4 regions of the Micromonospora sp. CA-240977 genome follow, and region 1 is predicted to be linked to each of the others. Evidence: riboswitches for the same ligand, from Rfam matches in the RefSeq annotation. Region 1 holds a riboswitch; each other region holds the start of a gene.
What was found. A riboswitch is a leader RNA that binds a small molecule or an ion and turns the genes downstream of it on or off. The one in region 1 is predicted to bind cyclic di-AMP.

Region 1 (7,577 bases):
GCCGGGCGGCCCGGGTGAGCTGCGGTTGCTCTACCGGGGCACGCTGCTGCGGCTGGACCGGGCCGAGCTGGACCGGATCCGGGACCGCGCGCTGCACCGCGGCGCCCGCCGCAACGAGGTGCGCCGGGCCGGCTTCGACGGGGTGTTCGCCGCGCTCTGGGCGCAGGCCCGCGAAGTGGGCATCCGACTGCCGGAGCAACGCACCTTCGAGGCGGAGATCGCCGAGCGGGCCGAGTTCCGGGAGTTCCTCAAGGCGTGGTGGCCCCGGCTGCACCCGCGGCACGTGCTCGGTTGGCTGGCCCGGCCGGAACGGCTGCGCCGGTACGCCGGTCAGATCCTCTCCACCGCGGAGATCCGACTGCTCAGCGCCGCGTACCGGAACCTGGACTCGGACGGGTTGACGATCGCCGACATCGCGCTGCTCGACGAGTTGGACGCCCTGCTCGGCAAGCCGGCGCAGCCGGCCAAGGCCCGCCGCGACCCGTTCCAGCTCGCTGGCGGCGTACGCGAGCTGAGCACCGCCAGCGAGCGGCAGCGGGCGGCCCGGGCGGCGGCCCGGGAGCGTCCGGAGGACTACCGGGACTACGCGCACGTGGTGGTGGACGAGGCACAGGACGTCTCGCCGATGCAGTGGCGGATGGTCGGGCGCCGTGGCCACCTGGCCTCCTGGACGGTGGTGGGTGACCCCGCGCAGACCGCGTGGACAGGTGATCCCGAGGAGCTGACCCGGGCCCGGGACCAGGCGCTGGGCCGGCGGAAGCGACACGACTTCACCCTCACCACCAACTACCGCAACTCGGCGGAGATCTTCGCGGTGGCGGCGGCGGAGATCCGCCGGCTCTACCCTGACCTGCCGTTGCCCACCGCCGTGCGCTCCACCGGGGTCGATCCGGTCGAGCTCGTGGTGCCCGCGACCGGGTTGGCGACCGCCGTCGTGAACGCGGCCGCCGGGCTGCTGGCCGAGGTGGAGGGCACGGTCGGGGTGATCACGCCGGTCCCCCGCCGCGACGAGGTCGCCGGTTGGCTCGACGCGCTCGACGCGCCGCGCCTACAGGTGGTGACCAGCCTGGAGGCCAAGGGCATGGAGTACGACGGGGTAGTGCTCGTCGCTCCGAGCGAGATCCGGGCCGATCCGGGTGCGGGGGTACGCACCCTGTACGTGGCGCTCTCCCGGGCCACGCAGCGACTCACCACCATCGATCCAACCGGCTGATCTGGAGCAAACTGCCTGGTGGGCCGGTGGCCTGCCCCATACTTGCATACATAGCGATGTGAGCATACATTTGACCGGGCCCCGACCGGCGACGGAAGGTGGATCTCGTGGGCGCAGGTCATGACCACCACCATGGGTCGGTCGCCAATGCCGCACACCAGCACAGGGGCCGACTCTGGGCGGCGTTCGGGCTGCTCGCCACCCTGATGGTGGTCGAGGCGGTGGCCGCCCTGCACACCGGCTCGCTCGCCCTGCTCTCCGACGCCGGGCACATGTTCACCGACGTGCTCGGCATCGGGATGGCGCTCGCCGCCATCACCGCGACCCGGCGGGCCACCGCCGACCCGCAACGCACCTTCGGGCTCTACCGACTCGAGGTCCTCGCCGCGCTGGCCAACGCCGTCCTGCTCTCCGGCGTCGCGATCTACGTGGTGATCGCGGCGATCCGCCGCTTCGGCGACCCGCACGAGGTCATCGCCGGTCCGATGCTCGCGGTGGCGGTGCTCGGCCTGCTCGCGAACATCGCCGCCTTCGCCCTGCTCCGCGCCGGAGCCCGGGAGAGCATCAACCTTCAGGGCGCCTACCTGGAGGTGCTCGGCGACCTGCTCGGCTCGCTCGGCGTGATCGGCGCGGCGTTGCTCATCGCCGTCACCGACTGGTGGTGGGCCGACCCACTCGTCGCGGTCGCCATCGGCGCGTTCATCCTGCCCCGCACCTGGCGGCTGGCCCGTGCCGCCGTCCGCATCCTGGTGCAGGCCGCCCCGGAACACCTCCAGGTGACCGCCGTGCACGACCGGCTGGCCGCCGTCCCCGGGGTGGTCGAGGTGCACGACCTGCACGTTTGGACGCTCACCTCGGGCATGGAGGTGGCCTCCGCCCACCTGACCATGGCGCCCGGCGCGGAGGTCGGCGCGGTGCTGACCGCGGCGCGCACCGCGCTGCACGACGACTTCCGGATCGAACACGCGACGTTGCAGATCGAACCCGGTGCCGCCTCCGGAGCCTGCGGCTCCATCGAGTGGTGACAGGCTTCTCGTGACGACGCACGCACCGTCCGTCACAACGGCTGCACCAGCCCCACCGGCACCGGTAAGCTCGGTCCCGGCCTCCACCAGGCGGCGCCCTCCAGGCGCCGGTGGCGGTCGCCGCCTAATCGCCCACCTGGGCGAACCGGGGAACCACGTTCCTGGGGTGCATCCGCGTCAGCGGTAGGGATCTTCCGTCCCGAACCCGTCAGCTAACCCGGTCGGCGGCTGACGGAAGGACATGCGCAGTGGCACCAGCACGACCACCCGCCGCCCGACTGGCGGCCCTGATCGTCGCGATGTTCGCCCTCGGCGTCGCGCTTCCGGCCGGCACCGCCTCGGCCGCTCCCCCGACCGGCCTCCGGGCCGCCGCCGCACCCGACTCCGACGAAGAGGGCGGCACCCCTTCGCTACGCGCCCAACTCGAGGCCGCCAGCAAGGGCTACCTGGACGCGAAACGCGCTCTGGACACCTCCGTGCAACGACAGCAACAACTCGCCACCCAGCTGAAGGGCATCGAGGTCGAACTCGCCCAGCGCGACGGCAAGGTCGGCCAGATCGCCGGCGTGGCGTACCGCACAGGCCGGCTCGGCGCGGTGTCGGCGCTGCTCAACAGCAGCAGCCCGGAGGGCTTCATGGACCGGGCCGCCGCCCTGGAGGCGGTGGCCGCCAACGAGGACCGGGTGCTGCGCGATCTGCTTGCCACCAAGGACCAGGCCAGTCGCACCCGGGCCGCCCTGAACGGCGAGATCATCGAACAACGCAAGCAGGTCGCGGTGATGGCCAAGCGCAAGGACCAGGCCGAACGGGCCCTGACCGTGGCCACCACCCCCAAGCCGCAGACCACCGCCGACGGCGGCTCCAACCGGGGCACCTCCACCGCCAACGCGAAGGCGGCGCCCCGCAACTCCGACGGCTCCTGGCCAGCCGAATCGTGCAGCGTCAACGACCCCACGCCCGCCAGCGGCTGCATCACGCCGCGCACCCTGCACGCGCTCAACCAGGCAAAGGCCGCCGGGTTCACCCGGTACGTCTCCTGCCACCGCCCCAGCGGCTCCGGTGAACACCCCAAGGGCCGGGCCTGCGACTTCGCCGCCCAGAAGGACGGCTTCGGCGGCAACGCCACAGGCGGCGACAAGACGTACGGCAACAACCTGGCCGCGTACTTCATCCGCAACGCCGACCAGCTCGCCGTGCTGTACGTGATCTGGTACCGGCAGATCTGGCTGCCCAGCAGCGGGTGGAAGTCGTACAGCGGCGCGGGCGGCACCCCGTCCACCGACCACACCAACCACGTCCACCTGTCGGTCTACTGACCCACCCGACAGTCCCCGGAATCGCTCCGGGGATGATCCACTCGCGTTCGCCGACTCCGGGGCATTTCCCGCGACGGGACACCCCGGAGTCGGCGATGCGGTCGCCCGGCCGGGCTACGTCGCCGGGCGTACCCCGGATGTCGTCGGCGGTCGGACGACCCGGACGGGGTCCGCGGGCAGCATCGCGGTATGCGTCGGATCCCACCCACCGCCCGCAAAGGGCTCCTCACCCTGCATCTGGTCACCTCGCTCGGCTGGCTCGGCGCCGACCTCGTGCTCCTCACCCTGGGCATCGCCGTGCAGCGCGGCGCCGACCCGGCGGTGGTCTACCCGGTCACGGCGCTGGTCGGCACTGTGCTGTTCGCGCCGCTGAGCGTTCTGGTCTGGCTGATCGGGGTCGCCAGCGCGCTCCTCACCCCGTGGGGCCTGTGGCGCTATCGCTGGGTAGTGGCCAAGCTCGTGCTCACCACGGTGATGGTCGGGCTGGTGCTGTTCCTGCTCACGCCGAACCTGCGGCACGCCGGCGTGGTGGGCGCCGCCCTCCCCGCCCGGGACCGCGCCGACCTGGTGATCGCACCCGCGGTGTCGACCAGCCTGATGATCATCGCGACGGTGCTGTCCACGTACAAGCCGTGGGGCCGACGTCCCGCCGCCCAACCCGCCCGCGCCGGCCGTGGCGGCAATCCGTGACCGCTGCCGTGACCGCGCTGCCGTGACCGCGCCGCGGTGATCGCGCCGCCGTGACCGCGCCGCGGTGATCGCGCTGGAACCAGGATGTAGTGGCATCCTCGCGCCCGCAGGCCACTACATCCACGATCGAGCACGATCATGGGCTGGGGCCACAAAGGCGGGACGGGGGCCGGGTGCCGGCGGGTGTGGGCCGGTCAGGCCGGGGGTGGGGAGTCGCCGGTGCGGTCGAGGGCCGGGCCGAGACGGGCGGCGAGGGCGAGGTGAGCGGCCCGTGCCTGGCGGAACGCGTACCGGAACAGCGGCGTCGGCGCGGTCAGGGTGATCTCGACGTCGATCCGGACCAGGCCCTCCGGCTCGGCGCGCAGTCGCGTGTGGTTGCGGACCGTCGTGGCGGGCCACTGGCGGGCCACCATGACGATCTCGTCGTCCTCGCTGATCAGCACGTCCGCGTGGTACGTGGTCCGGAAGCGCAGCGGGCCGGCCACCAGCCGGTCGTTGATCGTGTAGCTGGCCCGGGCGCCGGGTCGGGGCGGCACTTGGCGGACCCGGACAATCAGCGGATGCAGCTCGCCCTGTCGGGTCAGGTCACTGAGCAGCGCCGCTGCCTCGGCCGGCGAGCACCGGGCCTGGACGGTGTAGCTGAAGGTATCGCTGCTGCGCACGCGTCTCCCACCGTCGTTTGTCGCACGATCGTCCCGTACCGATGTCCGGCTGGCAACGCCCGACGGCCGCCGATGTCGGGGCGCAGCCCGGGCGATGGGATGCCGCATCACCAGTTGCCCTATTAGGGTCGGTTCGTGGGGAATCACCCGACCGTGCTGAAGGGCGGCATCATGAGCGGCGACGACGGATGAGCGGGCACGTGATGGTCTTCGCACCCACCCCGCAGCTCACGGTCACCGTGGACCAGCCGAACGAGCACCCGGAGCTGCATCTGCACCCCGGCGGGCAGGGCGTCTGGCAGGCCCGGATGGTGCTGTCGCTCGGTGTCGACGTGGTGCTCTGCGCCGCCCTCGGCGGCGAGATCGGCCAGGTGCTGGAGCCGCTCCTGGTCAGCGAGGGCGTGGACCTCAAGGTGGTGGTCCGGGACTCCGGCAGCGGCGGGTACGTGCACGACCGCCGGGGCGGCTCACGGCAGGAGATCGCCGACGTGCCCGGGCAGCCGCTGAGCCGGCACGAGCTGGACGAGCTGTACAACCTGGCGCTCGGCGAGGGACTCCGGGCCGCGGTGAGCGTCCTCAGTGGGCCGAACGAGCCGTGGTTGGTCCCGGCCGACCTGTACCGGCGCTTCGCCGCCGACCTCGCCGCCAACGGCGGCCGGGTGGTGGTCGACCTGTCCGGCGATCACCTCGCGGCGGTGCTGGAGAGCGGCGTGTTCTTCCTCAAGGTGAGCCACGAGGAGCTGATCCGCGACGGTCGCGCCCGCAGCGACGACAGCCTGGAGCTGACCCGGACCATGTACGAGCTGCACGCCGCCGGCGCCGAGACGGTGGTGGTGAGCCGGGCCGACCAGCCGGCGCTGGCGCTCGTCGACGGGGAGCTGTTCGAGGTCGAGATGCCCCGGTTGGAGGCCGCCGATCCGCGCGGCGCGGGCGACTCGATGACCGCCGGGGTGGCCGCGGTCGTGGCCCGCGGCGGGGACATCCGGACCGCCATCCGCACCGGCGCCGCCGCCGGCGCGATGAACGTGACCCGGCACGGCCTGGGCACCGGACGACTGGATTCGATCACCGGCCTGGTCGAACGGGTCCGGCTGGTTCCTGCGGACAGCCGGCCACAGGAGCGGACCACACCGGACGAGTTGGCCGACCGGGCGGTCGAGCGATGACGCTGCGCGTGCTGATCACCAACGACGACGGGATCGCTGCGCCCGGCATTCAGGCGCTGGCCTGGGCCGCGGCACAGCGGGGCCTGGACGTGGTGGTCGCCGCGCCGCTGGAGGAGGCGAGCGGCACCAGCGCCGCGATGAGCGCCGTGGAGCGCGACGGGCGGGTCGTCGTGAACGACCATCCGCTGCCGGACCTGGCGGGTGTGCCGGCGTACGGGGTGGGTGGCTCCCCCGGCTTCATCACCCTGATCGCGCTGCACGGCGCGTTCGGCCCACCGCCGTCGGTGGTGCTCTCCGGCATCAACCGGGGCGCCAACGCGGGCCGGGCCGTGCTGCACTCCGGAACGGTGGGTGCCGCGTTCACCGCCGCCACGAACGGTTGCCGGGCGATGGCGGTCTCCCTCGACGTGCTCTCCGCGGGCGAGGCGACGGCCGCCAGCGGTGGCGCCGCGGTGGACGCCGCCGCCCGGGTACGCGACGCGGAGCGGCACTGGAGCACCGCCGCGCGGGTCGCCCTGGACCTGCTCCCCCGGTTGACCTCCGGGCCGATGGAGAGCGTGCTCAACGTGAACGCCCCGGATCTGCCGCACGGGCGGCTGCGCGGAGTGCGACGCGGCACGCTGGCCAGCTTCGGTCAGGTGCAGATGACGGTGGCCGAATCCGGGCACGGTTTCGTCCGCACCTCGCTGGAGGAGCCGGGGCAGGCCGCGCAGCCCGGCACGGACGTGGCGTTGCTGGCCGCCGGGTACGCGTCGGTGACCGCCCTCCGAGCAGTCACCGAAGCGACGGACGTCGACCTGACCGGACTGGACGACCAGCCCTGAGGTGCGTGCCTGGTGGCGCTCAGGCGCCGGGCAGCACCTCGGGGGTGGCAGCGCCGGCGAAGTAGGGCTCCGGGGCGCCGAACAGGCCGAGCAGGCCGGTCACCCAGAGCTGCCGGTGCACGAACCGGCTCGGCTCGGTGACCACCAGCTTGACGTTGCTGACCTCGGCCGTCTGGAAGCCGGCAACCATGGCGCTGATGCCGACGGAGTCGATGAAGGTGACCAGCCTCATGTTGAGCTCGATGCGGAGTGGCCGGCCTTTGGCCAGCACCTCCGCGATCGCCTCGCGCACCTCGTACGCTGTGTCGACGTCGATCTCGCCCCGGGGGGCGATCTCCACGACTCCACCGGACAAAACCGACTTCACGATCGACAGGCTCACGCGAGCACCTCCACCCGCCCGTCCCCCGGGCGCCTCATCAGTACGCGGGCCGCGACCGAGAGTATTCCTCTGACAGCCTCGGTCGCCACCCCTCGGGATGAGCAATTCACGGATCCGGACCCACAAAGGCACCCATATCCGCACTTTTGAGTATCTGATTGCTCAAGACTTTTTGTTATTTGACCTCCGACGACCGGTCGTGACCGACGCGCCGCGAACCAGGGTAGCGGTCCGGGCCCGACGCGCCCGACAACCGGCCCCGACCGACGGCCTGCCCGGTGCCACCGGCGTGTCGCCTG
Region 2 (7,577 bases), 2.3 Mb from region 1:
GCGGGGTGTCGGCCGGCGGGCTGCCGGCGACGACGGTGAACTCGGCGGTGTGCACCGTCCCGCCGTGCTGGAAGTCGAGGTAGAGCCGGTAGCTGCCGGCCGAGGGCACCTCGGCGAGGAAGCTGACGGCCGGGCCGGGCCGGGTCCGCCCGTCACCCGGCGTCCCGTCCGGATGCACGTGCAGGTACGCGAGGTCGCCCCGGCGCAGTGCCACCAGGTGCCCGTACGCGCCCAGGTAGGGCTCCAGGTCGGTGACCGGCCGACCGTCCCGGCTGACGGTGAACGTGAGCGGGGCGGTGCGGCCGGGCTGCGGCGAGCCGGTCAGGGTGACCGTGTAGCCGTCGACGGTGGTGCTGGTCGCCGGGGCGGGCAGCGGTCGTTCGGTCAGCTCACCGGGGACCGTCACGTCCACGCCGAGCGTCAGCGGCTCGCCCCGGGTGGGGGCGAAGTCGGCGAACGCCCGCCACTGCCCGGGGCCGGTCAGCGGCGTGCCGACCCGCCAGGTGCCGTCCGGAGCCAGGTCGGGGTGCACGTGCCGGAAACCGGAGAGGTCCCGTCGGACCACGATCAGGTGCATCCTCTTGTCGTGCGCCACGTCGTAGCGGGTCACCGGTTGGCCGTCCGGACCGTTGATCCGGAAGGCGAACTGGTCGGCCGGCGCGTCGACCGGGTCGATGGTGTAGCCGCGGTCGGAGACGAGCAGCCCACCGGGAATCCGGTCGGCCGGCTCGGCGTGATCTTCCGTCGCGTGGACGGCGTCGCCGTCGTGCCGGCCCTCGGCGACCGGGGCGCGGTCGGTCAGCCGGCCGACCCCGTAGGTCGCGCCGAAGATCGCCGCGAGGCCGACAGCGAATCCGGCAAGTCTCGTCACGGTACGCATGCCGGCCCCTCCGCTCACGCGTCGACGAGGTCGTAGCCGGCCTCGTCGACGGCCGCCCGGACGACCTGCACGTCCAGTGGCTGCTTGCTGCTCACGGTGACCTGCCCGGTCGCGAGGTCGACCTGGACGTCACGCACGCCCTCGATGGCGCCGACCTCGGCGCTCACCGCGCTGACGCAGTGCCCGCAGGTCATGCCCTGCACCTGGAACGTCGTGTTGACCATCGAATCGTCTCCTTCGAGTACCGGTACCCGGTGGGGGTATCGTCGTCAGGAATGCACCGTACCATACCCCCGGGGGGTAGGCTATCCTTGTCGCATGAGCGCACCCACCCCGATCCGCGGGTACACCGCCAGCAAGGACCAGCTGCTCGCGCGGCTCCGCCGAGTGGAGGGGCAGGTCCGCGGCATCGAGAAGATGGTCGACGACGACCGCTACTGCATCGACGTGCTCACCCAGATCTCCGCGATCCAGGCCGCGCTCGACAAGGTGGCGCTGGGGCTGCTCGACGGGCACGCCCGGCACTGCATGCACGAGGGGGCGGCCGAGGGACGGGCCGACGAGATGGCCACCGAGATGATGGCGGCGGTCGGCCGGCTGATGAAGCGCGGCTGACGCCCCTCTAGTCCCGCTCCGGGTCGAGCCGTACCCGACGCAGCAACTGGGCGTTGAGCGCGACCACGATTGTGGACGCGGACATCAGCACCGCGGCCAGCGCCGGGCTCAACGCCACCCCGGCCCAGGCCAGCACCCCGGCCGCCAGCGGCAACGCCACCACGTTGTAGCCCGCCGCCCAGGCCAGGTTCTGCCGCATCTTCCGGTACGACGCCCGGGACAGTCGCACCACGGCAGCCACCCCGCGCGGATCCGAGGAGGCGAGCACCACCCCGGCCGACTCGATCGCCACCTCGGTGCCCGCGCCGATCGCGATGCCCACGTCGGCGCGGGCCAGCGCGGGAGCGTCGTTCACCCCGTCACCGACCATCGCCACGGTGAGCCCCCGGCGCTGGAGCTCGGCCACCCGGCCGTCCTTGTCGGCGGGCAGCACCTCGGCGAACACCTCGTCGACGCCGGGCCGGAAGCCGAGATCGGCGGCGACCGCCTCGGCCACCGGCCGCGCGTCCCCGGTGATCATGGCGATGGTCCGGACTCCCTCGGCGCGCAACTCGTCGACGGCCCGCCGGGCCTCCGGACGCACCTCGTCGGTCAACGCGAACGCGCCGAGCACCGTGTGCGGCAGCCGCACCAGGTGCAGCACCGCCGCGCCGCGCGCCGACCAGTGCCCGACCGCCGCCGCCAGCTCGGCCGGGAGCGACACGCCCCACTCACGCAGCAGCCCCGGCCCTCCCACCGCGTACTCCGAACCGCCGACGGTGGCCCGCACCCCCCGGCCCGGCAGGGACCGGAACCCGACCGCCGGGGCCGGACCGCCGGGCCCGGCAGCCGCGACTATCGCGCGGGCCAGCGGATGCTCGCTGTCCGACTCCACCCCGGCGGCGATGCGCAGCACCTCGTCCCGCTCGACGCCCGGCGCCGTCGCCACGTCGGTGACGACGTGCTCGCCCCGGGTCAGGGTGCCGGTCTTGTCGAAGAGCACCGCGCCGACGGTCCGCATCCGCTCCAGCGCCAGCCGGTCCTTCACCAGGATCCCGGATCGCGCGGCCAGCGCCGTGGAGAGCGCGACGACCAGCGGGATGGCCAGGCCGAGCGCGTGCGGGCAGGCGATCACCAGGACGGTCACCGCGCGGACCACCGCCTCGTCGGGCTGGCCCAGCGCCGTCCAGACCAGCACGGTCAGCACCGCGGTGCCGCTCGCCACGTAGAACAACGCGGCGGCGAACCGGTCGGCGAGCAGTTGGGCCCGTCCACCGGCGCGCTGCGCCTGGGCGACCATGCGCTGGATGCCGGCGAGCGCCGTCTGCTCACCCAGTGCCTCGACCCGGACCCTGATCGCCGAGTCGGTGGCGACGGTGCCCGCCACCACCCGGTCGCCAACCGCGCGGGCAATCGGGCGCGACTCGCCGGTGATCATCGATTCGTCCAGCTCGGCCCGGCCGTCGACGATGCCTCCGTCCGCCGGCACCCGAGCCCCCGGGCGGACCAGCACCACGTCGCCGACCCGCAGCTCGCCGGCCGACACCGGTTCGACCCGCCCGTCCGCGGTCACCCGCTCGGTCTCGTCCGGCAGCAGCGCGGCCAGCGCCGAGAGCGCGCCGTGGGCCTGCCCGATGGCCTTCATCTCCTGCCAGTGCCCGAGCAGCATGATGGTGACAAGCGCCGCCAACTCCCACCAGAAGTCCAGGTCGAACGCGCCGGCACTGGTGGCCAGCGACGCGCTGTAGGCGACAGTGATCGCCATCGCGACAAGCAGCATCATGCCCGGCGTCCGGTCCCGCACCTCGCGGACCGCACCGACCAGGAACGGCCAGCCACCCCACCAGAACACCACCGAGCCGAGCACCGGCCCCACCCAGGTACGGCCCGGGACGCCGTCGTCCAGGCCCAGCTGATCCGACACGAGGTGGCTGGTCAGGACCACCGGGATGGTCAGCACCAGGCAGACCCAGAAACGACGGCGGAACATCTCCGGATCGTGCCCGGCGTGCCTGTCGTGCGGCGGGGGCGCGGCGTGGCGCCGGTGGTCGGGGTCGGCGGATGACTGAGCGGGCATGGCTCCAACATGCCCGCCCGGTGACCATCGCGCGGGCGGTTCGGCGCTCGACACTCCGTCCCGACCTGCGAGCCCGGAACAGGCTGGCTAGCATCTCCCCGATGGCCCTCCAGCTACCGCTGCGCGGTCGGGCACCGGCGTCGCCGCGACGTGGCGTCGCCTCCGGCCGGCCGGGCTGGACACTGACCGTCCGTGATCGGGCGGTCCTCGGTGAGCGAACCATCGCGCGTTCCGCCGTGTTTCCACGGCATCGCTGAACCGACCGGCACGCTGGCCCGTATCCCGCACCGGATCGTTGGGAGTCTCGACTTGGGTTCCGACCACGCCCGTCCCGCTCCGTCCGCCCCGCCCCGGGTGCGACGGATCCTCGTCATGACGGTGGTGCCCCTCTTCGTCGCCACAGTGCTCGCCGCGGCGCTGCTCTGGCCGCGCGGAGGAGCACCGCGGACCGACGGCGGAGCGGACGTGCCGCGCTACGCCGGCACGGTGACCCGGGTGGTGACCGAGCCGTGCCCGCCGCTGCCGTCGAGCCCCGAGGGCACACCCAGGGTCGGCGCCGGGCCGTGCGGCACCGTCGACGTCCGGGTGGACGACGGGCCCGCCACCGGCCAGCAGGTCCAGACACCGGTGCCCGACGGACCCGGTGCGCCCCGGGTGGACGTCGGCGACGAGGTCATCCTGGTCCAGTTGACCGACCCGACCGATCCCACAATCAGCAACTGGAACATCGCCGAGCACCAGCGCGGCACCCCGATGGTGTGGCTGGCGGTGATCTTCGCTGCCGCGATCGTCGCGTTCGGCCGATGGCGGGGGCTGGCCGCGCTCGCCGGGTTGGCAGCCAGCTTCGCCATCCTGCTCACCTTCGTGCTGCCGGGCATCGGCGCCGGCAAATCACCGCTCCTGGTGGCGGTGGTCGGCGCCGCTCTGATCATGTTCGTGGTGCTCTATCTGACCCACGGCGTCAGCGCGCAGACCTCGGTCGCGGTGCTCGGCACCCTGGGCAGCCTGGTGCTGACCGGCGTGCTCGCCACCATCGCCACGGCGGCAACCCACCTCACCGGCTTCGGCAGCGAGGACGCGACGACACTGTCGATGTTCCAGGGTGACGTGGACCTGCACGGCCTGCTGCTCGCCGGGATCATCATCGGTTCGCTCGGGGTGCTCGACGACGTGACTGTCACCCAGGCGGCCACCGTCACCGAGCTGGCGAACGCGAATCCCGGGCTGACCCGCATGCAGCTGTACCGCGCGGCGACCCGCGTCGGCCGGGCGCACATCGCCTCCACCGTCAACACCATCGTGCTGGCGTACGCGGGCGCGTCGCTGCCCCTGTTGCTCCTGCTCACCGCCGACTCGCGGCCGATCGGGCAGATCCTCACCAGCGAGTTCCTCGCGCAGGAGATCGTCCGCAGCGCGGTCGCCACCCTCGGGCTGATCGCCGCCGTGCCACTGACCACCGGGCTGGCCGCGATCGTCACCGCGGCCGGGCGCGCCGAAGCCACGCCGCCGGGCGACGCCGCCGCCCGGCCGCGCCCCCGGGCGGACCGGGCGGAGGCACTGGCCGCCCTCAACGCACCACGGACGGGGCGACCCGACGAGCCGGACCAGACGCGGACCCGGCCCCCATCCACCGCCACCGACGGGTGGCCGGAGTCGAACAGGAGCACGGAAACGGCATGGTGACACTCCTCAGCGTGACCAGATCGGGTCTTCCCCCTGAGAACCGCGTCACTGGTCACACACCGCTATGGCGAAATGACACTTTTGGTCGGCATCCAGGCGTAGCTCACCCAGTCGACTCTCGGGTAACCTCGCTGCCGGTTACCGATGAAGGCGCGAAGCGGCGCCTGCGGTGCCACCGCCCAATCGCCAACCGGCGAGCCGGGGACCCAGGTGTGTGGGGTGAATCCGCGTCAGCGGTAGGGGCCACTTCCGCCCCGAACCCGTCAGCTAACCCGGTCGGCGGTCGAGGGAAGGGAACATTGTGACGGCACCCCTACGCCGCTGGTTGACACCCGTGGTGGCCGTGATCGCCGCACTGACCGTGCTCGCCGGGCCCCTCCCGGCCCACGCCGCCCCGACGACCCCCACACCGTCCGGGCACGAGGAGGCCGACGAGCCCAAGATGCTCAACGACGTCATCGAGCAGGTGAACCGCGACTACTCCGCCGCCAAGTCCAAACTGGACAAGTCCAAGAAGCGGCAGTTGGAGTTGGCGCTGGAGGTGGACCGGGCCAAGGCCGACCTGGACGCGCTGGCGCCACAGGTCGGGCAGATCGCCGCCCAGTCGTACCGCACCGGTCGGATCGGCGCGCTCGCGATGCTGCTCGAAAGCGACGCTCCGGACACGTTCGTCCAGCGCGCCGCGATGCTCGACGAAATCAACATGGTGAACGAGAACAAGCTCGCCGAGGTCAACACCGTGAAGGCCCGTGCCGAGCAGGCCAAGTTGGCCCTCGACACCGAGGTCCGGGAACAGCAGAAGCAGACCGCCGTGATGGCCAAGCGCAAGAGCGAGGCAGACAAGGCGCTCGCCCTGGTCGGCGGCAAGGGCTTCACCGGCGGTCTGGTGGACGCCACCTCGCCGGTCGCCCGGATCGGGCCGGGCCGCACCGCCGACGGCGACTGGAAGGCGCAGTCCTGCAGCGAGGACGACCCCACCACGTCCGGCTGCGTCACGCCGCGCACGCTGCACGCGTACAAGGAGGTCAGGAGGGCCGGCTTCACCCGGTTCGTCGGCTGTCACCGCAACGGTGGACCGTACGAGCACCCGAAGGGCCGCGCCTGCGACTGGTCGCTACAGAAGAGCGGCTTCTCACCCTGGCACAACGAGGACACCCGGACGTACGGCAACAACGTCGCCGCGTTCCTCATCCGCAACGCCGACCGGCTGGGCATCTACTACGTGATCTGGAACCGGCAGATCTGGTTCCCGGCAACCGGCTGGAAGTCGTACAGCGGGCCGTCGAACCACACCGACCACGTGCACATGTCGATGCTCTGATCCGCGGCGTCTTCCGCCGAGGGCCGTTCCGCGTCGCGCGGAGCGGCCCTCGTCGTGTCAGGCGGCGGCGGCCGGGTCAGCCGACCCGGTCGGCACGTCGAGCGTCGCGAAGCCGGCCGGCACGGCGGCCACCGGGCGCGCCACTCCGGCGGCGAGCCGGTACGACACACCCACCACCGCGCACCGCCCCTGCGCCACCTCGGCGGCCAGCACTGGCGACTGCCGGAGCAGCGTCTCGACGGTCTGTGCGATGTGGATGTCGACGATGCCGTCGATGTCGTCCACACCCTCGGCCTCGGCCCGGCGCAGACTGGGCAGCACGGCGTCGACCACCGCCCCCAGGTGCCCGGGAGGCGGGGTGCCGGTCGCGGAGGACTCCCGCGCCGCCTGCACCGCCCCGCACGAGTCGTGGCCGAGCACCACCACCAGCGGGGTGCCGAGGACGGTCACCGCGTACTCCACGCTGCCGAGCACCTCCGGACCGGTGGTGTGCCCGGCCGTACGGACCACGAACAGGTCACCCAGCCCCCGGTCAAAGATGATCTCGGCGGCCAGGCGGGAGTCGGAGCAGCCGACGATCACCGCGAACGGGTGCTGCCCGTCGGCCACTGCGGCCCGGTGTCCGGCGTCCTGGTTGGGGTGGCGTGGAGCGCCGCTGACGAAGCGCCGGTTACCGGCGGTCAACTCGGCGTACGCCTGGGCCGGCACGCTGGCCGCGGCCGCCCGGTCGCCGGTCCGCTGCGGACCCGGCTGCCCGCCGGGAGTTCCAGGACGACTCATCCCCGCACCTCGTCTTCACGCGTCTGACCTGGTCAGAGGGCTTGTCAGCCGGGCCGGCGGCGGCGCTGGCTCGGGCTCCACCGTCACACGCACCGTAAAGTGCGTCAAGGTATGCGTGATTTAGATTTCATATGTTGACTCCGATTCGGCCCCTGGGTGACGCACCGGGCGCAGGACGGGCGAGACTCCCGGGGGCAGGGCGGACGTCCGGAGAGGTGGTCACACGATGGCGAGCACGACGA
Region 3 (7,577 bases), 2.4 Mb from region 1:
TCCTGCACCCGCTGCCGGTCGAGCGGCTGTGGGGCGTCGGCCCGGTCACCTCGGCGACGTTGCGCAAGCACCGGATCCGTACCGTCGGCGAGGTGGCCCGGCTGGGCGAGGCCGCGTTGGTGTCCCTGCTCGGCTCGGGCGCCGGGCGGCACCTGCACGCGTTGGCGCACAACCGTGACCCCCGCCCGGTGCAGGTCGGCCGCCGTCGCGGTTCGATGGGCGCGCAGCACGCGCTCAGTCGTACCCCGCACGCCCCGGCGGAGTTGGATGCCATCCTCGCCGGGCTTGTCGACCGGGTCTCCCGGCGGATGCGGGCGTCCGGGCGGGCCGGGCGCACGGTGATGCTGCGACTACGTTTCGGCGACTACACCCGGGCGACCCGCTCGCACACGGTGGGCAAGGCGACCGCCGACACGACGCCGCTGCTCGCCGCCGCGCGGGCGCTGCTACGGGGCGCACTGACCGAGATAGATCGCCGTGGGGTGACCCTGATCGGCGTCTCGGTGGGCAATCTGGACGACAATCCGGTGCAACCGGAGCTGCCGTTCCACAGCGACCCGGGTGCGGAGCTGGATGCCGCGGTGGACGCGGTCCGGGATCGGTTCGGTTCGGCGGCGCTCACCCGTGCGGTGCTGCTCGGCCGGGACCCGGGCGTGGAGATGCCGCTGCTGCCGGATTGACCGATCCGCGTGCGGTGTCCCGGCGACCGCTGCGACCAGAGACACATCACAGCAGGTCGGCGGTTTAACCAGCGGCTGACGGGTGACCCTTGTGGGGTACAGCCTGAAAAGGGGGGGACCCGCAATGTCCGACGACACCAGCAACCGACCGAGCCGCAGCGCCGAGCGCCCGCACGACGTGACCGACCCTCTGCTGTGGCAGCTGGCGATCGACGTGCTCAGTGCCCACGAGCCGGACGACGAGGGCAACTGCCGCAACCTCCAGTGCGCCGGGCAGTCCTGGCCCTGTGCGGCCCGCGCCGGCGCCGAGCAGTCGATACGCCTGGCCCGCAGCACCCCCGCCCCGGTCGAGACGACCACCGACGGCGGCGACAGCGAGGAGGGCGGCACGGGTTGGTCCGGGGAGAGCAGCGCACCGGCTCCCCGGTGGGGCTGGAACGCCGGTCCGGTCACGTCGCACCGAGGGCCGAAGGCGTCCGCGTCCGCGGCGTGACGGCCTTCCCCGGGGGTAGGAGCGCGTGGGCTGATCGGCATCACACGCACGAACGCTCGGCCGGTGATCCGGCCGAGCGTTCGCGTGTCACCCGTCAGAGGCTGAGCCGCTGCGTCGGGAAGACGATCAGAGGCTGAGCCGCTGACCCGGGAAGATCAGGCCCGGGTCGGCCCCGATCAGCTGCCGGTTGTGCTCGTACAGCGCCTGCCAACCGCCGGTCACCCGGTGGCCGTCAGCGATCTCCGACAGGGTGTCCCCCGGCTTGACCAGGTACGTCTGGCCGCCGGTGGTCGGCGCGGTGCGTTCGTGGCTGCGGGTCGCCGGCTGCTCTCGCCGCGAGGGCCGCTCCTGCTGTTCGGTGGGCTTCGCGGTGGACTTCGCAGTGGGCTTCTGCGTGGACTTCGTCGACGGCTTCGCAGTGGACTTCGTCGACGGCTTCGTGGCGGAGCCGCCCTTCTTGCCGCAGGTCGGCCAGGCGCCGATGCCCTGCCCGTCGAGCACCTTCTCGGCGATCGCGATCTGCTCGCCGCGGCTGGCCAGGTCGGCGCGGGCGGCGTACTTCTTGCCGCCGTAACCGGCCCAGGTGCTCTGGGAGAACTGCAGTCCGCCGTAGTAGCCGTTGCCGGTGTTGATCTTCCAGTTGCCGCCGGACTCGCACGTGGCGATCGCGTCCCAGTTGACCGCGGCCTGCGCCGGGGCGGCCGGCCCGAAGAGGGCGACGGCGCCCGTGACCGCACCGACGGCCAGGGTGCCGACGGCGAGGCGGCGGGTGGTGACCCGTCGATGACGGGGGGTGTAGACAGACGTCATGTGAGCTTCCTCCACGCCGGCGAGGTGAGCTGTCGGGTTCGGGCCGAGGAGCCCGGCCGCACGGTGGCGGCTTCACCCCGAGGTGACATGCACCGAGGAACGTGTGGGTCCCCCGCTCCTGCCCGGTGACTGGGTTCCGACGACCGGGGGCAGGATTTGGCGTTGCCGGCCGTGGTGTCCGCGTTGGCGAACCCGACCGACGTTAGGCACGGTCGGTGACGATCGCCCAACCCCTGTGAACTTCTTCACCCAGGCACGCTGGAGGGTTCGCTCAGCGGTTGCGGGCCTGGTCACTCTGTGCAGTGACCACGATGGACCGTTTGCGATCAGCTGTCCTCCTGGAGCCAGACGCCGACCCCCCGACGGCGACGACCAACAAGACCAGGGACAACAACGGAAACCAATCTCCCGTACGCGAGTAGACAGTGCCCCAGCCCGTCGTCGGAGCGGCAGTGACAAGCAGCTCCGCGTCTGCGCCGGTGGCCTCACCGAGCAGCCTGCCGCCGCCGTCGCTGACCGTCAGCCGGCCGAGCCAGGCGGCGCGGACCACGGTGATCCCGTTCTCCACACCCCGGACCACTGCGATGCGACCGTGCAGCCAACCGTCGGAGGTGAAGTCCAGCGCGGGCACGAGCAGCACCGAGGCGCCCTCCGCCCGATACCGCCGGACCAGGCCGGGATAGTCGAGGTCCTTGCAGATGGCGACGCCGAACCGCCCGCCCACGATCACGTCGTCGTCGCCCGGCGTCAGCCACTCCTCCAGGCCCGGGACCAGATGCTGTTTCTGGTACGTCGTGACGCTGCCGTCCGGGTCCAGCACCAGCGCGACGTTGCTCGCCGTGCCGGCCCGCCACAACACCGCGCCGACGACGACCTGGGCCCCGGCCTGCCGCAGCGCGTCCACGAGCACGGGCAGCGTCGTGTCGGTCACGGCGAACACCTTCTCCGGCAGCACGACGATCCGTGCCCCACGGGCGGTCAGGTTCGCCACCCGTACGCCGTAGCGGGCGAGCAGGTCCCGGCCGGACGGTTCGTCGATCGGGAGCCCGTCCGTGGGCTGCCGCAGGGCGACCAGGCCGACGGTCAGCGGCTCGGCCGGGTCGGGTGAACGGCTCAGTGACCAGGCCGACCACCCGCCGGCGCCGAGCAGGAGGGCGAGCAGGCAGGCGAGGGCGGGGCGGTCGAGCCGGCCGGTGCGGGTCGGCAGTGCGCTGCCGAGCAGGGCGGCGAGGGCGATCGGGACGGCGAGCAGCACGTAGGTGACGCCCCAGACGCCGGTGAGCGCGGTCAGCTGGATGACCGGCCGGACGTCGGCCTGCGTGTACGCGAGACTCCACCACGCCCCCTGCGGGAACAGGTGCGACGCCGCGTACTCGCCGAGCACCCACAGTGCCGGCACGGTGAGGACGGCGCGCACTGTTCGCCCCCGCAACAGCAGGGCGCGGGCGAGCAGGACCGTCCCGGCCGCCAGGCCGAGTCCGAGGCCGAGCACGCCGGCGACCGCGGGGACCGGAAGGTGCAGGGTGCCGAGGTAGTACCCGACCACGCCGAGCTGCCCGATCGACCAGGCGAGGACCGTCGCGCCGAGCGCGGTCCTCTGGCGTACCCGCACGGCGGCGAGGATCAGCGGGATCGGGGCGAGCCAGGTCAGCGCGGCAACGGGGTGCAGCCCGGTGCCGCCGAGCCAGAGCAGGCCACTGAGGAGCGCGGCGACGATCGTCATCATGCGCCAATCGTGTGGCGAGGGTGGCCGGGGCGGATCGCCGTACGGGGTGGAGGTGTTCTGGTCCTGTGGAGGGAGGCGGGGAGGAGCCGGGCCGGACGATACTGCCGTCGTGAAGCGGTACGTCAATCTCGCCGTCACTGTGGCCGCCGTCGCCGCGACAGTGCTGCCCGCAGTGGCCGGCGGGCCAGGTGCGTGGTGGGTGCTGCCGCTCGCCGTCGCGTCGTCGGTCCCGGTGCTGTGGCGGGACCGGGCGCTGGTGCCGGTCGCCGTCGTCGTGGGGGTCGCCACGACCGTCTCGGCCTCGCTCGGCGCGCCCCCGCTGCTGCCGGTCGGCCCGCTCGTCTGCCTCTACACGTTCGCGGCGCGGTCCTCGCTGGCGGTCCGCCTGCTCGGCATCGCGGTCACCGCCGTCGGCCTGCTGTTCTCGCTGCTGTATCCGCACCCGGACGTGGAGGTGCTGCGCTACCTGTCGGTCGCCTACGTCTTCTCGTACGCCCTGGGCACCAGCACCCGCGCCCGCCGTACCCACGCCCTGGCCCGCGCCGAACGGGATCGCCGGGTCGCCGGTGACCTTGCGGCGGCCGTACTGCGCGAGCGCACCCGCATCGCCCGCGACCTGCACGACATCCTCACCCACGCGGTCGGCGTCATGGTCGTGCAGGCGGAGGCGGGGCCGCTCCTGGTACGCCACCAACCCGACCGCGCCGACGCCGCGTTCGCCACCATCGCGGCCACCGGCAGGGACGCGGCCACCCAGCTCCGCCGCGCGGTCGGCAGCCTGCGGGAACCCGCCGACCAGCCGTTCGACCAGCCGGGGCTTGCCCATCTTTCCGTCCTTGTCGATCGCGTCCGCGCCACCGGCCTCGACGCCGTCCTCGAGGTCAGCGCCGGGCCGCCGGTCGGGGGTGCCTCCCCGTCGCCGTTCGCGCCGCCCGCGGACGTCGGGGTCGCCGCCTACCGGATCGTGCAGGAGTCCCTGACCAACGTGGTCCGGCACGCCGGGGCGCGATCGGTCCACGTCCTGCTGGACCACACACCGGACTCGCTTACCGTGTCCATCACCGACGACGGCCGCGGCGACCGGGCGTCCGGCACCGGCACCGGCACCGGCACCGGCACGCCCGGGTACGGGATCGTCGGCATGCGCGAGCGGGCCCAGGCCTGCGGGGGAAGCCTGCGCACCGGCCCGGCCTCCGACGGGCACGGCTTCACCGTCACCGCCACCCTGCCACTGTCGGCGTCGGCGGTCGGCTGATGCTGCGCGTGGTGCTCGCCGACGACCAGGACCTGTTCCGGGCCGGGTTCGCGACGATCCTCGGCGCCGAGCCGGACATCGAGGTGGTCGCCGAGGCCGCCGACGGCGCGGGCGCCGTGCGGGCCGCCCTCGAACACCGACCCGACGTCGTCCTGATGGACATGCGGATGCCCGTCCTCGACGGCGTCGCCGCGACCCGCCAGGTCTGCGCCCGTACGCCGAGCCGGGTCCTCGCCCTGACCATGTTCGACACCGACGACTACCTGTACGCGGCGTTGCGCGCCGGCGCGAGCGGCTTCCTGCTCAAGGACGCTCCCCGAGCCGATCTGGTGAACGCGGTCCGCGTGGTCGCCGCCGGCGACGCGTTGCTCGCCCCCGGCGTCACCGCACGCGTGATCGGCGAACTGCACAGGCGCGGTCACCCGGATCCGGCTCGGGCCGCTGCGGTGACCGCGCTGACCGCTCGCGAGACGGACGTGCTGCGCCTGATCGCGGCCGGTCTGTCCAACGCCGAGATCGCCGCCCACCACCACCTCAGCGAGCACACGGTGAAGACGCACGTCGGCAACCTGCTCGCCAAACTGAACCTGCGCGACCGCGCCCAGGCGGTGATGGTCGCCTACGAGTCCGGTCTGGTGATCCCGGGCCACTGACGTGACCGGCCGGCGGGGTCCGCTGCGCGGGAGGCCCGCCGGCCGGAGGGGTGTCGCCGGTTACAGGGTGCGCGCCAGCCGGTCGGCGAGCGTCCTGGTGAAGCGGGCCGGGTCGGTCAGCTCGCCGCCCTCGGCGAGCACCGCCAGGCCGTAGAGCAGCTCGGCGGTCTCGGTCAGGGCGGTGGGGTCGGTGCCCTGCTCGTGGGCCTTGCGCAGCCCGGAGACGAGCGGGTGACCGGGGTTGATCTCCAGGATCCGCTTGGTCGGGGGCACCTCGTGCCCCATCGCCCGGTACATCTTCTCCAGGGTCGGGGTGAGGTCGTGGGCATCGCCGACGACGCAGGCCGGCGAGGTGGTCAGCCGGGACGACAGACGGACCTCCCGGACACTGTCGGTCAGGGTGGTGCCCAGCCAGTCGAGCAGCGCGGCGAACTCCTGTCGCTGCTGCTCGCGCTCGGCCTCGGCCTGCTGCTTCTCCTCGTCGGTGTCCAGGTCGATCTCGCCCTTGGCGATCGAGCGCAGCGGCCGGCCGTCGTACGTGCCGACCCGCTCGACCCACACCTCGTCGACCTGGTCGGTGAGCAGCAGCACCTCGTGGCCCTTGGCGCGGAACGCCTCCAGGTGCGGAGAGTTCTCGATGGCGGCCCGGGATTCGCCGGTGGCGTACCAGATGTCGCTCTGGCCGTCCTTCATCCGCGACACGTAGCCGGCCAGGTCGGTGGGCTCGGCCGGGTCGTGGGTGGAGGCCACGGAGATGATCTCCAGCAGCGTGTCCCGGTTGTCGGTGTCGTCGATCAGCCCTTCCTTGACCACGGCGCCGAACTCGGTCCAGAAGGTGCGGTAGCGCTCGGGGTGGTTGGCCTTGAGGTCCTTGACCGTGGCGAGGATCTTCTTGACCAGGCGGCGGCGAACGATCTGGATCTGCCGGTCCTGCTGGAGGATCTCGCGGGAGATGTTCAGCGACAGGTCGTGGGCGTCGACCACGCCCTTGACGAAGCGCAGGTAGGTGGGGACCAGCGCCTCGCAGTCGTCCATGATGAACACGCGCTTGACGTAGAGCTGGACGCCGCGGCGGCCCTGCGGGGAGAACAGGTCCAGCGGGGCGTGGCTGGGCAGGAAGAGCAGCGCCTCGTACTCGAAGGTGCCCTCGCCCTTCATGTGCACGACCTCGAGCGGGTCGGCCCAGTCGTGGCTGACGTGCTTGTAGAACTCGTTGTACTCGGCGGCGTCGACCTCGTCGCGGGGCCGCGCCCAGAGCGCCTTCATCGAGTTGAGCGTCTGCTCCTCGCTGGTGGCGTCCGCACCGTCGGCGCCGGGGCGTTCGACGCGCATCCGGATCGGCCAGGCGATGAAGTCGGAGTAGCGCTTGACGATCTCCCGGACGGTCCACTCGGCGGTGTAGTCGTGCAGGTTGTCCTCGGTGTCGACGGGCTTGAGGTGCAGGGTCACGCTGGTCCCCTGCGGCGCCTCGTCGACTCCCTCGATCGAGTACGTGCCCTCACCGGTGGACTCCCACCGGGTGCCGCCGGTCTCGCCGGCCTTGCGGGTCAGCAGGGTGACCCGGTCGGCGACCATGAACGCGGCGTAGAAGCCGACACCGAACTGGCCGATGAGGTCCTGCGAGGCACGGGCGTCGGCGGATTCGCGCAGCTGGCGCAGCAGCTCGGCGGTGCCGGACTTCGCGATGGTGCCGATCAGCTGGACGACCTCGTCGCGGGTCATCCCGATGCCGTTGTCCCGCACGGTGAGGGTGCGGGCGTCCCGGTCGACCTCCAGGGCGACGTGCAGGTCGTCGGTGTCGGCGACGAGGTCCTTGTCGACGAGCGTGGCCAGCCTCAGCTTGTCCAGCGCGTCGGACGCGTTCGAGATGAGTTCCCGCAGGAAGACGTCCTTGTTCGAGTAGATCGAGTGGACCACCAACTGGAGGAGCTGTCGCGCCTCGGCCTGGAACTCCAACGTC
Region 4 (7,577 bases), 1.8 Mb from region 1:
ATCTCGGCATGGAGCATGAGCTTGTTCGTCCGCGGAAGGCCCGACCCGGCGACCGGATCGCGATTCTCTCGCCGTCCTTCGCCGCGGCTGGCGCGTTCCCCGAGATTCACGAGCAGGCCATGCGACGGCTCGCCGACCTGACCGGCCTCGTGCCCGTCGAATACCCGACCACCCGCAGGGTCGGTGCGACCGCGACGGCACGCGCAGCGGACATCAATGCCGCCTTCGCGGACCCCCAGGTACGCGGCATCCTCGCCGTCATCGGTGGCGACGACCAGATCACGGTCATCCCGCACCTGGACGCCGAACTCGCCCGAGCAGACCCGAAGCCGTTCCTCGGCACCAGCGACAACACCAACCTGCACCACTGGCTCTGGGGCCTCGGCATCGCCAGCTTCTATGGCGGCTCCTCCCAGGTGCACCTCGGCCCCGGGCCGGCCGTGGACGACATCCACGCCCGGTCGCTGCGAGCGGCGTTACTCACCGGCGAACGGCTGGAGATCACCGATCCGGGCGAATCCGAGGATGTCGGGATCGAATGGACCGATCCGCGGGCGTTGACGTCCTTCGGAGAGCGCGAACCGACGCAGCCGTGGAGTTGGCACGGCCCGCGCCGCGCGGTCACCGGCCCCACCTGGGGTGGCTGCCTGGAGGTCATCCAGTGGATCCTGACGGCGGGACGTTTCCCATTTGCTCCGGCGGTCCTACAGGGCGGGGTGCTGGTCATCGAGACGTCGGAGGAGCTCCTCCCCGCGCGCGACGTCGGCTTCATCGTCCGCTCACTTGGTGAACGTGGCTTTCTCAGCGCCGTCGACGCGGTGCTGGTCGCCCGTCCGCCGGTCTCCGACCACGCCCGCCGACCAGCGGCCGCGGATCGCGCACGACTACGTGAGCAGCAGCGTGACACGGTCGTGGACGTGGTGACCCGCTACAACCCGGAGGCAGTCGTCTGCGTCGGCATCCCATTCGGCCACACCCGACCGCAGTGGATCCTTCCCCATGGCGGCCCGGTCACAGTTGATGGCGTGGCACGCCGGGTGTTCGCCGACTATCGATAGCGCTCCTCACCCGAGCAGCGCCGCCGTCAGGCCCAATCTCAGACAGGTGATCCGACGAGCCCATTGATGCCGGTACGGGCGCGTGACCGAGGGCGGGCGTCGTCTGGGGTGGGAGGCTGAGTACGTGGGGCTGAACAAGGAGACGGCGGCGCGGCTCGCCGATGCACGTCTGGCCGAATGGCACCGCGTCAGCTATGGCGAGTGGCGCGCACTGCTCGACGACAAGGACATACGCCAGATCGTCGGCGAGGACGGCGAGCGGTACACCGTGGTCAGCTACGCCCTCGACGACGGCGATGAACGCATCCGCATGGTGGTGGCCGTGGATGACCGGGGCGGGTCAGCGTTCGTTCCGCTGGTGCGCGACGAGATCATGATGCCGGATGGCACCTTCGTCGAATGACCTCTTCGATGTGCTGGGCAGGCAACCGCGCTTGTCGCCGTCCGGCCTCGCTAGACGGCCCGGCAAGTGGCTTGGAGTGACCCCGGACGGCCCGAGCTAATGGCACGCGTTTGAACCACCAAGCGGACGTGGGTGTCGCGAACACGTCAGCGATGGAGACGACCGCCTATCCGATCAATTGACAGATATTGATGGATGCGGTCAACTGGCGACGCCCGTATCCCCCGGCTCACCCAGGAGGACCCTCTTGCGTACGCTCCTGACCCTCGCCGCGGCCGCCGTCTGCGCCGCCGGTGCACTGGCCGTCCCCGCAGCGGCGGCGCAGGCCGATCCGGCCGGCACCGCCCCGGCCGGCGCGACCGCCCCGGCCGACGCCTGCGCCGGTACCGTCCAGATCCAGTCGCTCACCTTCAACCCGCCGCGGGTGGTTCCGGGCCAGGCCGTCACCGCCACGGCCGTCGGGCAGAACTGCACCGCCCAACAGCAACAGGTCTCCACGGCGATCTACGCCCGGTTCGTCGGCTCCACCCCCGGCATCCCCACCGGCTGCCCGGCCCTCCCCTCGCTGCCAGGCTGGGCGGTCACCGTCGATCCGGGCGCGACCTTCAGCTGGCACGACGGTTACTTTGTGTCCACCGGCTGTACGGCCACCGGCCTGGAGGTCACGGTCCGGGTAGAGGACGACGCCACCGGCGCCCTGCTCACCCGGACCGCCACGGTGCCGATCGACCCGCCGCCGGCGGTGCCCTGCACCGTGAGCTACCGCACCGGGAGCGAGTGGCCGGGAGGCTTCACCGCCCAGATCACCATCAAGAACACCAGCACCGTGCCGATCAACGGTTGGACGCTCAGCTTCACCTTCCCCGGTGACCAGCACATCGTCCAGTCCTGGTCCGCCACCGTCCAGCAGAGCGGTGCCACCGTCACGGCCCGGAACCCCAGCTACAACCCCCTGGTGGCGCCGGGCGCCTCGGTGGTCTTCGGCGTCCTGGGCACCTGGCAGGCCAGCGACGCGGTGCCGATCGCGTTCACGCTCAACAACGTCAGCTGCGCCGCCGGGTAGCCCGCGCACCGGACCGCGGGACGTCTGGGCGGCCAGGCGCCCGGGGGCCACTCCCGGCAGGCCCGCCGTCGCAGAGCGCGGATCCTAGGGAAGCCTCAAGCCGAGCAGGCGTCGGACGCGACCGGTCGCCGAGGACGACGGGACGGGCTAATGGCACACCACCCTGTTTCAGCCCTCTGAAACTACGGAAGCCCCGGCGGGACCATCGGTCCTGACCAGGGCTTCCGTGCGTGGAGCGGGTGACGGGAATCGAACCCGCACTGTCAGCTTGGGAAGCTGATGTTCTGCCATTGAACTACACCCGCAAGCGGCACCACTGTACCCGAGTCGCCGAGCCTGTGCACCCAGGCACCCCCGCCCGCCACCTGTCCGCGCCGGCAGGGACGGGTCGGTGCCAGCGGCGGTCGAGGGCTCACCAGCGGTGCCGGCTCCGTCAGTACAGAGCCGGCACCGATGGTCGCTGGGCCGTGGTCAGGCGGCCGTGCACTGGACGTCACGGCTGCGGCGGGTTGGGCGGGTCTGCGGTACGGCGACCGGCGCGGCAGCCGCCGCCGACGGGGCCCGTGGGTCGAGCCAGACCCGAACGGCCGGCCGGGCCGGCGCGAGGCCCGGAATGCCAGCGGTGTGCTGCTCGCGGCGCGTCAGCATCGCCACGTCGACGGTGAACTCGAACAGTTGCCAGTCGACCAGCGGCTCCGCGCGAGCGCCCTGCGCCAACCTGGCGACTCGCGCCGGATCGGTCACCGGACGGGCGCGCCCCGCCACGTACGCCTCGTCGTCGCTCTCCTCCGGAGGGAACGAGTGCAGCGCGTAGCGGCCGTCGCGCTCGAGGTCACGGCGCTTCGGGGAGTCGATGATGAAGCAGAACAGACCCTCGTCGGTGATCACCGGGGAGACCGGATGGACGCGGGGCCCGCCGTCGGCGCGGACGGTGGCCAGGTAGCCGAAGCCCGGCCCGTACTGCTGGAGGAGAACGCGGATCCCGTCGGCGAGTCGGGGCTCGTCGGCGGCGAATTCGGACCAGGAAGCCATGCCAGCATTCTATCGAACAAATGTACGAGCAGCGACCTCGACGCGCTGGTCACCGGCACCGAATCCGGGCACTTTCGGCGGCGCGGCTATGGTGGTCCGATGCTGCTCTCCGACCGCGACCTGGTCTCCGAGATCAAGGCCGGCACGCTGGGCCTGGAGCCGTTCGAGCCCACCCTGGTCCAACCCTCCAGCATCGACGTGCGACTGGACCGACTGTTCCGGGTCTTCAACAATCACCTCTACACCCACATCGACCCGGCGATGCAGCAGGACGACCTGACCTCGGCGGTCGAGGTGCCCGACGGGGAGCCGTTCGTGCTGCACCCCGGGGAGTTCGTGCTCGCCTCGACGCTCGAGGTCATCTCGCTTGGCGACCAGCTCGCCGGCCGACTGGAGGGCAAGAGCTCACTGGGCCGGCTCGGGCTGCTCACGCACTCCACCGCCGGCTTCATCGACCCCGGCTTCTCCGGTCACGTCACGCTGGAACTCTCGAACGTGGCGAACCTGCCGATCACCCTCTGGCCGGGCATGAGGATCGGGCAGCTCTGCATCTTCCGGCTCTCCTCGCCGGCCGAGCACCCGTACGGGTCGGCGGTCTACGGCTCGCGCTACCAGGGGCAGCGGGGGCCGACACCGAGCCGCGCCTGGCAGCACTGGCGCACCTGGCCCACCCGCTGACCCCGTGACGACGAGGGCCCGTCGCGACTCGTCGCGGCGGGCCCTTCGGTCAGCTCTCTCGATCAGCCTGGACGGCCGTAGCTGTGGATCGGGCCGTCGTCGACCTTCTTCATCTTGATCGGTTGACCGGCCTGCGAGGCGTGCACCACCCAGCCGCCGCCGACGTACATGCCGACGTGGTGGATGTCGCTGTAGTAGAAGACCAGGTCGCCGGGGCGTAGGTCGGCCCTGCTGACGTTCTTGGTGGCGCGGCTCTGCGCGGCGGCGTTGTGCGGCAGGGACACCCCGGCCTTCGCCCAGGCGGCCAGCATCAGCCCGGAGCAGTCGTACGAGTTCGGGCCCTCGGCACCCCAGACGTAGGGCTTGCCGATCTGCGCGCAGGCGAACTTGACAGCCGTGCCGGCGGCGCCGCCGGGGTAGCTGCCGGGGCAGGGCGCCGGGCGCAACGGACCGCCGCCACCGCTGCCGTACACCTTGAGGCGCAGCTTCTGCAGCTTGTCGATCTCCTCGTTGATCTGCTTCTTCTTCGCCGCCAGCTGAGCCTCGGTGCGGGTCAGCTGGGCCACCATCTCGTCGAGCGGCGCCTTCTGGCTGGCCAGCTCGTCGCGCAGGTCGGCCACCTCGCGGATGTCCTGCTGCTGGTTGTGCGCGAAGCGGTCGAGTATCTCGAGTTGGCCGACCACCTCGCTGGGTGACTGGCTGCCCAGCACCGCGTTGACGGTCAGCACGGTCTCGCCCTTGTAGGCGCGCACGGCCAGAGCGCTGACCTTGTCCATCGCGGCGTCGACCTGACGCTCCAGCGGGGCGATCCGGGCGGCCAGCGCCTGGGCCTGCCTGCGCTTGGCGGCGAGGTCGATCCGGGTCGCGTTGTGCTGCTCGATGATCGGTTCGAGTTTGTTCCAGTCGGCGTCGATCTGGCGCTCGATCTCGGCGACGGACGGGTCGGCGTGGGCCGCCGTGGCGCTGCCGGTCAGGACGACGGCGACGCCGGCCAGTGCGGCGAGCGCGGTGGTGAAGCGGGACCAGCGTGGGCGCGGCGCGATCGACATCGGGCCGGCTGGTGCCGACCGCTCGGACGACGGCCGCGGGGCATGGAGTGCCACCGGGGTTCCGTACTCCTTCTTCCTGACCGCCTACCGGGTTAGCTGACGGGTTCGGGCGGGAAGTCGGCGCCCTACCGCAGTGGCTGCGGATTCACCCCGAGGGACATGGGTCCCCGGTTCGTTTGGAAACGACTCGGCGGTGTCGGTCCGTTACCACCCGGGCTGGGTGGAGCTGCTATCGGGCCGACGAATGACCAGAGTAGAGACGCTTGTTACCACTCCGCAACCCGTGCGGCCGTGACACTCCGTACCGATCGGAGAGGGTCACCGACCGTACGTGAAGATTTCTTTCCCGACGAGTCGACACATGGAAAGGTATTGACGCGGGCTCCCGGCCGGCGCGAAGGTGGCCTCATCTTCACCCGCGAAAATCTAGGGGGTTCGATGCACCATCCAACCCTGCTCGCCGGCCGGCGCGCACTGCTCGCCGTCGCCGTGGTCGCCGCCGCGACCGCGGTCCCACCACCCACCTACGCCGCCGCCGCACCCGCCGCCGACCGCCAGCAGCAGTACGCCGCCGCGGCGGCCGAGTACGGCGTACCGACCGACGTGCTGCTCGGCGTCTCCTACCTGGAGTCCCGCTGGGACAGCAACGCCGGCACACCCAGCACCAGCGGCGGTTACGGACCCATGCACCTGACCGACGCCCGACACGTGGCCGCGCTGCCCGTGGGGGGCCACCACGACACCGGCACCGAGGACCCGCGCGGCGACGACTCCCGTACCGCGCTGGCACCCGCGCCCCGGCCGGCCGAGGACCCGGCGCCACCCGCCGCCGCGTTGCAGACAGTGGATGCCGCCGCCGCCCTGACCGGCGCGGCCCCCGACGCGCTGCGCACCGACGCGGACGTCAACATCCGGGGCGGGGCGGCGCTGCTGGCCTCGTACCAGCGGGAGTTGGGCGCGCCGGTCGGCGCCGGCACCGACCCGGCCACCTGGTACGGCGCGGTGGCCCGTTACGCCGGCGCGGACAGCGCCGACGCCGCGGCGGCCTTCGCCGACGAGGTCTTCACCACCATCGGCGCCGGCGAGTCGCGGGTGACCGACGACGGCCAGCGGATCACGCTGCCGGCCCGCGCGATCCGTCCGGAGCGCTCCTGGCTGGACCGACTGGGTCTGCGCCGACTCGCCCGCCCGGACGGGCTGGAATGCCCCCGGACCATCTCCTGCGAGTGGATCCCGGCGCCCTACGCGGCGTTCGGCGAAGGGGACTACGGCAACCACGACCTGTCCGACCGGCCGGCCCGGCAGAAGATCGAGTACATCGTCATCCACGACACCGAGGGAAGCTGGGCCACCACCCTGCAACTCGTCCAGGACCCGACCTACGTGAGCTGGCACTACACGCTGCGTTCGGTGGACGGGCACGTCGCCCAGCACGTCCGGACCAAGGATGTCGCCTGGCACGCCGGCAACTGGTACGTCAACGCCAAGGCGGTCGGGCTGGAGCACGAGGGCTTCGCGGCGCAGGGCACCTGGTACACCGAGGCGATGTACCGGACCTCGGCGAAGCTGGTCCGGCACCTCGCGCTGCGGCTGGGCGTCCCGCTGGACCGCCAGCACATCATCGGCCACGACAACGTGCCCGGCACCATCGCCGCGAACGTCAGTGGGATGCACTGGGACACCGGCCCGTACTGGGACTGGACCCACTACTTCGAGCTGCTGCACGCGCCCCGGTTGGACACCGGCACCCCGGCCACCGGTCTGGTCCGGATCGACCCGGACTTCGCCACCAACCAGCCGGCGTTCGTCGGCTGCGTCACCGCCGGTGTGCCGTGCGCGCCACGCGGCTCCTCGGCGGTGGTGCTGCGCTCCGCTCCGGCCGCGGACGCGCCACTTGTCAACGACATCGCGCTCCGCCCGGACGGCAGCCCGAACACCATGGAGGTGTCGGACCACGGCGCCCGTGCCTCCGCCGGCCAGACGTACGCGCTGGCCGGTCGGCAGGGTGACTGGACGGCGATCTGGTACCTCGGGCAACGGGCCTGGTTCCACAACCCGGCGTCCGCGCCCACCGCCAGTTGGACCGTCGGCCTGGTGGCCACCCCGAAACCCGGCCGGGCCACCATCCCGGTCTACGGGCGGGCCTACCCGGAGCAGGCGGCCTATCCGGCCGGAGTGCCCTACCAGACGATCTCGCCACTGCAGTACACGCTGGCCGCCGGGCAGCGGTACGCCGTCGGCGCGGTGCTGCCGGGCGAGTACTACCGGGCCAGCACCATCGACGGCTCCTCACC

Region 2: it holds a riboswitch for cyclic di-AMP, as region 1 does, so the genes downstream of both, ACQPWW_RS02805 (coiled-coil domain-containing protein) here and ACQPWW_RS26365 (coiled-coil domain-containing protein) in region 1, are expected to answer to the same signal.
Region 3: it holds a riboswitch for cyclic di-AMP, as region 1 does, so the genes downstream of both, ACQPWW_RS15540 (transglycosylase family protein) here and ACQPWW_RS26365 (coiled-coil domain-containing protein) in region 1, are expected to answer to the same signal.
Region 4: it holds a riboswitch for cyclic di-AMP, as region 1 does, so the genes downstream of both, ACQPWW_RS00420 (NlpC/P60 family protein) here and ACQPWW_RS26365 (coiled-coil domain-containing protein) in region 1, are expected to answer to the same signal.

What each region holds. Positions count from the first base shown of each region.
Region 1 is NZ_CP192055.1:5,849,274-5,856,850, forward strand. It holds gene ACQPWW_RS26355 (HelD family protein) at 1-1,213, shown strand, start outside; gene ACQPWW_RS26360 (cation diffusion facilitator family transporter) at 1,321-2,238, shown strand; cyclic di-AMP (ydaO/yuaA leader) riboswitch at 2,350-2,481, shown strand; gene ACQPWW_RS26365 (coiled-coil domain-containing protein) at 2,487-3,554, shown strand; gene ACQPWW_RS26370 (hypothetical protein) at 3,744-4,244, shown strand; gene ACQPWW_RS26375 (SRPBCC family protein) at 4,439-4,906, opposite strand; gene ACQPWW_RS26380 (PfkB family carbohydrate kinase) at 5,095-6,072, shown strand; gene surE (5'/3'-nucleotidase SurE) at 6,069-6,896, shown strand; gene ACQPWW_RS26390 (STAS domain-containing protein) at 6,916-7,278, opposite strand.
Region 2 is NZ_CP192055.1:576,621-584,197, reverse strand. It holds gene ACQPWW_RS02830 (hypothetical protein) at 1-880, opposite strand, end outside; gene ACQPWW_RS02825 (heavy-metal-associated domain-containing protein) at 895-1,104, opposite strand; gene ACQPWW_RS02820 (metal-sensitive transcriptional regulator) at 1,199-1,495, shown strand; gene ACQPWW_RS02815 (copper-translocating P-type ATPase) at 1,503-3,551, opposite strand; gene ACQPWW_RS02810 (YibE/F family protein) at 3,861-5,234, shown strand; cyclic di-AMP (ydaO/yuaA leader) riboswitch at 5,401-5,531, shown strand; gene ACQPWW_RS02805 (coiled-coil domain-containing protein) at 5,536-6,555, shown strand; gene ACQPWW_RS02800 (carbonic anhydrase) at 6,613-7,335, opposite strand; gene ACQPWW_RS02795 (helix-turn-helix transcriptional regulator) at 7,562-7,577, shown strand, end outside.
Region 3 is NZ_CP192055.1:3,400,568-3,408,144, reverse strand. It holds gene dinB (DNA polymerase IV) at 1-680, shown strand, start outside; gene ACQPWW_RS15545 (hypothetical protein) at 805-1,173, shown strand; gene ACQPWW_RS15540 (transglycosylase family protein) at 1,300-1,983, opposite strand; cyclic di-AMP (ydaO/yuaA leader) riboswitch at 1,984-2,155, opposite strand; gene ACQPWW_RS15535 (nitrilase-related carbon-nitrogen hydrolase) at 2,255-3,709, opposite strand; gene ACQPWW_RS15530 (sensor histidine kinase) at 3,819-4,964, shown strand; gene ACQPWW_RS15525 (response regulator) at 4,964-5,617, shown strand; gene htpG (molecular chaperone HtpG) at 5,678-7,577, opposite strand, start outside.
Region 4 is NZ_CP192055.1:85,082-92,658, reverse strand. It holds gene ACQPWW_RS00450 (S66 family peptidase) at 9-1,058, shown strand; gene ACQPWW_RS00445 (hypothetical protein) at 1,183-1,461, shown strand; gene ACQPWW_RS00440 (cellulose binding domain-containing protein) at 1,709-2,524, shown strand; tRNA gene ACQPWW_RS00435 (tRNA-Gly) at 2,756-2,829, opposite strand; gene ACQPWW_RS00430 (pyridoxamine 5'-phosphate oxidase family protein) at 2,996-3,556, opposite strand; gene dcd (dCTP deaminase) at 3,656-4,234, shown strand; gene ACQPWW_RS00420 (NlpC/P60 family protein) at 4,297-5,283, opposite strand; cyclic di-AMP (ydaO/yuaA leader) riboswitch at 5,351-5,486, opposite strand; gene ACQPWW_RS00415 (N-acetylmuramoyl-L-alanine amidase) at 5,722-7,577, shown strand, end outside.